Linked DNA regions of Teredinibacter turnerae T7901. The protein of the gene in region 2 interacts with the protein of the main gene of each other region in a pairwise test. Links are inferred from orthologs where the notes say so. Each region holds a gene or a part of one and is shown on either strand. Other genes may lie near its edges.

Region 1 (3,187 bases), 280 kb from region 2 along the record:
GCAGTTTCAATGAGCGCGCGTTCGAAGGTTGGCACTGCCTCGGAGAGAATCTCTTTTTGCCCGCAGGCCAGCGCTTGATCCGCCCAATGGCGCAGCGCTTTATCCCAGTCGCCAGATGGGGTTTCTGCCCGTTTCACCTCCATCAGCTCCGGCGGTAAATCCTGCACGTGCACTTCGCGTCCGGACGCCATAACTGTGATCCAGCGGCAGGTGTTCTCCAGCTGTCTGACGTTACCGGGCCAACTCAGATTGCTGAGGTAGGCTTCGGTTTCTGTGGTGAGAATCTTCGGCTCCACATCCAGCTCATTGGCGGCTTTGCGCAAAAAGTGATGTGCGAGCTTGGGGATATCTTCGCGGCGGTTGGAAAGCTTCGGCAAGTGGATGCGAATAACATTTAAGCGGTGGAACAAATCTTCCCGAAAGCGATTATCTTCCACCAGATGTTCCAGGTTCTGGTGGGTTGCTGCAATAATTCGCACGTCAACTTTAATTGCTGTGTGGCCGCCCACGCGATAGAACTCGCCGTCGGCAAGCACGCGCAACAAGCGCGTTTGGGTTTCGGCGGGCATATCGCCGATTTCATCCAAAAACAGGGTGCCGCCATCCGCTTGTTGGAAGCGGCCTTGACGTTGCGCACCTGCGCCGGTGAATGCACCTTTCTCGTGGCCAAACAATTCAGACTCGATCAGGTCGCGGGGTATCGCGGCCATGTTCAGTGCGATGAATGGCCCTTCTTTGCGTGGGCTGTGGCGATGCAGCGCGCGGGCGACCAGTTCTTTACCGGTGCCGGACTCGCCGTTGATTAACACGGTAATGTTAGATTGCGAGAGACGGCCGATAGCGCGAAACACTTCTTGCATGGCCGGCGCTTCGCCAATAATTTCGGTTTCCAGCTCGGGTTCCGGCGGGGCAATGTCCTGCTGTTGCTCTGAGGCATGGGCGAGCGCACGCTGAGTAACAGCGACTGCTTCGTCCACATCGAATGGTTTGGGCAGGTATTCAAATGCGCCACCCTGGTAAGCCGATACCGCGCTGTCCAAATCGGAATGCGCCGTCATAATAATTATCGGCAGGCTGGGGTGCTCGGTGTGCAGGTTGGAAAGCAGGGTCAGGCCATCGGTACCTGGCATGCGCACATCGGAGATAATGGCGTCCGGTTGGGTTTTATCAATGTGCAGCAGCGCTTTGTCGCCGCTCTCGAAGCTTTGGGTGGTAATCCCGGATTGTTGCAGGGCTTTTTCCAGCACCCAGCGAATCGACCTGTCGTCGTCAATAATCCATACCAGATTAGGTTTATGCATTTTCGGTATCCAGCGGTAGGTAGATGGTGAACTCGGTTTTGCCTTTACGGCTCGCGCACTCAATAATCCCCTTGTGCAAATTGACCAGGTTCTGCGCAATGGCCAAGCCCAGGCCGCTGCCATTAGCGCGGCCGGTAATCATGGGGAAAAAAATGTCTTCAATGAGCTCGGGTGGAATTCCTGGGCCATTGTCGGTAATGCTGATTTTCACCACCAAGGGGTGGTGCGTTCGGCCGATGGTGTAACGTCGCTGAACCCGGGTGCGAAACGCAATCTGTGGGTTGGCGGTACCGTTTTCCAGCAGCGACTGCATGGCATTGCGGCCAATGTTGAGCACAGCCTGAATCAGTTGAGCGCGGTCTGCGGTGAGTGGCGGAATACTGGGGTCATAATCGCGTTTGATGGTGATCTGGCTGCCAACCTCGGCTTTTATCACTGAGTGCACGTGTTCGAGCACTTCGTGAATATTGGTTGGTTTGCGTTCACTCGATTTGTGAGGGCCGAGCATACGGTCTACGAGATTGCGCAGGCGATCGGTCTCGTCAATGATGATCCGGGTGTATTCTTCAAGTTCTTCATGGTGCAGCTCGCGCGCCAGTAATTGCGCAGCGCCACGTATGCCACCCAGCGGGTTCTTGATTTCGTGGGCCATGCCGCGGATCAAGTTACGGGTGGTTTCCTGAGAGGCGAGCATGGCCTCTTCGCGGCTGATTTTGAGCAGGCGGTCGAGTGGCTGAAACTCGATAACCATATGATTCATTTCGTGACTCGGGATCACCGAGTAGTCGACCATAATGGTTTGGTTGTTGTGCAGCTTCCAACTGGCCTTACGCTTGGTAAAGTTGCGGTTGTTTCTCAGGGCTTCTTCGAGTGACATGGGGGTGCCATCGCTGGCGGAAAAGCAGGCATGAATGGAGCGACCAGACATCTTCTCGCCGCTGACTCCCAGGTTCATTTCTGCTGACGCATTCATATGCACGACTGTCAGATTGTGGTCCACCAGGATAATTGCAGTTAGCAGGCTATCCAGAATGTTTTGGTAACTATTTGAATTCACTCTAAGTCCTGTGGGCGGCCTCTAGGGTGAGCCACCTTTTAGTAGTAGCCTGGAATGCAATAAGCAAACCAGAATGCCAGCCGTGGCAGGGGCTGGCGGTGCATAGGGAGTGGGATGTTAACCAGGTAACAATCCATTAGAAGCATTTTTGAACAATACTTGGGAAAACCCCGAAAAGGTCCGTTGTTGGGCCCAATCGAAGGGGCTAAAACAGGAATGCACCCGAATGGCTCGCGTATGCATTGCGGGTTTCTTTGGTGCGTTCATGCGCCCCTAACGAAAGCGTATCTCAGAATTAGGGGCAATTATAGAGCGAAAATCTCGATATGCGCTGTAATGGTGCTATTTTTTGCGTTAATTTGGTGTGTATCAGCTGTGACCAGCGGGCCGAATAACAAAGATGGTTCTCTCCTCGGTCCGTTCAATGACATTCCCTGCACCATCGACGACAGCGGCCGAGACGCTCCGACGGCCTTGCAAGGCTTTGCTGAGGGCGATGCTGACGTTGTTTGAATCGGTGGTTTCCTGCACTTTTCCGTCGATATACACCTCAAATCGCAAACCTGGTTCGAGCTTGCGCTGGGTCAGCATCACGACGGTGAGTGCTTTTTCCGCGGGGCCGAAGCGCTGTTCAGATTTCGGAGTCACCAGGCGCAGACCGTAGCCACTGGCCTGCTTCGGAGGGCTGGTTGTTGCGTCTGGTTCAGGGCTTGGCGATGGCGCTGGCGACACCAGCGGTGGGCTGGGCGCGGGTGCGGGAGTTATCGCCGGGGTCGTATTGAGCGGCTTAAGCTCCAGTTTCTCGGCTGTTGCGTTGGTCGGGGGTTCG
Region 2 (3,192 bases):
TGCTGAGCGTATGAAGCTCTGGGCATTCCTGGTATTCGCTGTTTTCATGACTGGCGTTATCTACCCGCTGGAAGGTGGCTGGACTTGGGGTGGCAATTCGGTATTTGGCCTGTACGAACTGAGCTATTCTGACTATGCAGGTTCCGGTATTGTTCACTTGGCCGGTGCCGCTGCTGCGCTTGCTGGTGTATTGGTACTTGGCCCACGCAAAGGCAAATACGGCCCTAACGGTGAAGTAAACGCGATTCCTGGTGCTAACCTGCCTCTGGCTGCGCTGGGTATGTTCATCCTCTGGATGGGATGGTTCGGCTTCAACGGTGGTTCCACGCTGCAATTGTCTGGCGTTGGCGTCGCTAACGAAGTGGCTAACGTGTTTGTTAATACCAATGCTGCTGCTTGTGGTGGTTTGATTGCTGCGCTCATCGTAGCTCGCATCATCTTCGGCAAAGCTGATCTGACTATGGCAATCAACGGCGCGTTGGCTGGCCTGGTTGCTATCACTGCAGAGCCTGCTGATCCCACTGCGCTGATGTCTACAATTATCGGTGCCGTAGGTGGTGTGCTGGTTGTCTTCGCTATCCTGTTCCTCGACAAACTGAAAATCGATGACCCCGTAGGTGCGATTTCTGTTCACGGTGTTGTTGGTATCTGGGGTATTTTCGCGGTGCTGATTTCTGACTCTGACGCCACCTTCGTTGGTCAGTTGGTGGGCATGTTAACCATCTTTGTATGGGTATTTGTTGCCAGCCTGGTTGTTTGGATCGCTATCAAAGCAATCATGGGCGTTCGTGTCAGCGAAGAGGAAGAATTCGACGGTGTCGACCTGTCCGAATGTGGTATGGAAGCTTACCCAGAGTTTTCGGGTACTTCAAAGTAAGTTCTTAATTCATCAGGTTGCCACAGCCTGAAATCCTGACCGGAGGCCTCAAAACCTCCGGTTTTTTTATGCCTGGAAAATACCTCCGCATCAATTATTTGAATTTCTTGTTACTGGGGCGCTTCTCGGTTAGCTTCTTATCCCAGCAGTGCTGGCGCAGGTTTCCCGTTGGCGCAATTATCCCCGCCATCGGCCCCTTCAGCTCATTGCGCCGATATCATCAACGGCGTACACGTTTTACAAGCCTTCGCATAAGGTGTAAATTTGCGAATTGGTCTGCCGGAACCCGGCTTAAACCCTATAATTAAAAATACGAATAAGGTGCTCGTAAGGAATTTCCCATGAAACTAATCACTGCAGTAATCAAACCTTTCAAGCTTGACGACGTCCGCAATGCGCTGTCGGAAATTGGTGTTCAGGGCATGACCGTAACGGAGGTGAAAGGGTTTGGTCGGCAAAAGGGGCACACGGAGTTATACCGTGGCGCTGAATATGTAATCGACTTTTTGCCCAAAGTAAAATTGGAGTTGGTGTTGGGTGACGATGTGGTCGATCAGGCTGTTGAAGCGATCACCAAGGCCGCACAAACTGGCAAAATTGGCGATGGCAAGATCTTCATCACCAACTGCGAAGACGTTATTCGCATTCGTACTGGCGAAACAGGCCCAGACGCGGTTTAATTTTTGTCGCAGCGCTGAGCCCGTTGGCGCTGCGAAATTTCCAGAACAGTAACGAAAATCACATAGTTTCTTCGAACCTCCTTTCTTTCTTGCACGATCAAAATAGCTCAATCGGCTATCAATCTTTCTCTTTTAGAACAAAAAAAACTAAAAAAATCTGTTTTAAAGAAATGACATTGAAATCACTCTGGACTATAAATTAGCGGAATTTCAATTGGCCTGTCCCATGGCGTTCTTGAGTGTTGCTTAATTCTTGAGGGTTTATTTATGACGGATGAAGAGTTGATTGAATCGGATGAGTCCGAGGATGATGGCGGCGTAGATTTGGGTGATGAGTATCTCGCCTCTGATGGGGTAAGTAGCAAGGAGGCGGAGCGCAGGCGGCTACAGGCGGAAGTCGAGGCGTTTCTAGCGAGCGGGGGGAAGATCAATCAGATACCTGCGAACGTTGTCGCCGACCCACCCAAGAAGCCGGAATCCAATTACGGCGGCCAACCGATCTAAATAGTCTACTTGAAGCAGCCGCGTTTAGCGGCTGTTTTTCTTTGCCCCTACAAATACTTGGGAAGTAAGCGATTGAGTACTTCTGCTATATAGCCCAAAAACAGCGTTCCCATGCTTGAGCGATAATAGTTTGGATCCTGGTTGCCAATGGCAAGCACCCCTAGCGGGGAGCCGTGCTGCAATATCGCAACGGCTGCACTACCAACCTGCGGTGCATCGTCGTCGAACAGGAACTGGCACTCTTTCACATCGAGGCCTCCACTGACTGTGTTCATCGACTTCAGGCGTTTGCCAATGTAGTCGCGGGCGTCGTACACGGACGCGATACGAGCGGCGCTGGCGGGCGTGCTGCTGTTGCCGAAGATGATCAGGCGGGTATAGTGGATCTGAAATTCTTTGTCGAAGCTGTAGTAGAGGGCGTCGACCAGATCGCCAAGATCATTGCATTCGAGCAAGGCCAGCACCAGCCGCTTGGTCTTGTCGAACAAGCGGTCGTTCTCACGGGCGTTATCCAGTAACTGGCTGAGACGGTGGCGCATATCCATATTGCGCTCGCGGAGCACCGCGACCTGGCGTTCCACCAGCGAAACGGCCTTGCCGCTTTCATGTGGAAGTTGAAGCTCGCTGAGCAAATCGAGATGCCGATTAAAAAAATCGAGATTGGTTTTTAAGTAGTGGGCGACCTGCTTTTCGGTGAGGCGCTCTTTTTTATCCGTAATGGACTCGCTCATAGTTTAACCTGTCCATGAAATACAGCTTTGGCTGGCCCCGTCATCATAACAGGCTTTTCTGCGCCCTCCCATGTGATGCTGAGGCTGCCGCCGGGGAGATGAACTGCAACTGTAGTGTCGAGCAACCCGCGGACAATGCCGCTGACGACTGCAGCGCAGGCTCCAGTGCCGCACGCAAGCGTTTCTCCAACGCCGCGTTCAAACACCCGGAGTTTAACTTCTTGGCGGGAAATTAATTCCATAAAGCCGGCGTTGACTCGGTTTGGAAATTGCGCATGAGTTTCAATTTGTGCCCCCAGTGTTTTTACCGGGAAGCTGGCCAGGTTATCCACGAGCGTGACCGCGTGCGGATTACCCATGGAAACGGCGCTGATAGTAATTTCCATGTTGTCCAGCTGGA

What was found.
Region 1: the proteins of TERTU_RS18545 (region 2) and glnL interact in binary tests that used the Escherichia coli proteins (3 or more experiments, as listed by UniProt). The link is inferred for Teredinibacter turnerae T7901 from one-to-one orthologs.

Annotation. Positions count from the first base shown.
Region 1 is NC_012997.1:4,896,929-4,900,115, reverse strand. The notes cover bases 327-3,187. They hold glnL (nitrogen regulation protein NR(II)), read right to left. Parts: upstream 2,359-3,187; coding sequence 1,294-2,358; downstream 327-1,293. Other genes in these bases: TERTU_RS19630 (DUF4124 domain-containing protein), read right to left, coding at 2,728-3,187; glnG (nitrogen regulation protein NR(I)), read right to left, coding at 327-1,301. In the rest of the region: more of glnG, read right to left, coding at 1-326.
Region 2 is NC_012997.1:4,618,124-4,621,315, reverse strand. What follows is about bases 22-2,887. They hold TERTU_RS18545 (P-II family nitrogen regulator), read left to right. Parts: upstream 22-1,218; coding sequence 1,219-1,557; downstream 1,558-2,887. Other genes in these bases: dapF (diaminopimelate epimerase), read right to left, coding at 2,789-2,887; TERTU_RS18535 (DUF484 family protein), read right to left, coding at 2,109-2,792; TERTU_RS18540 (hypothetical protein), read left to right, coding at 1,825-2,061; TERTU_RS18550 (ammonium transporter), read left to right, coding at 22-877. In the rest of the region: more of TERTU_RS18550, read left to right, coding at 1-21; more of dapF, read right to left, coding at 2,888-3,192. UniProt on the Escherichia coli protein: P-II indirectly controls the transcription of the glutamine synthetase gene (glnA). P-II prevents NR-II-catalyzed conversion of NR-I to NR-I-phosphate, the transcriptional activator of GlnA. When P-II is uridylylated to P-II-UMP, these events are reversed.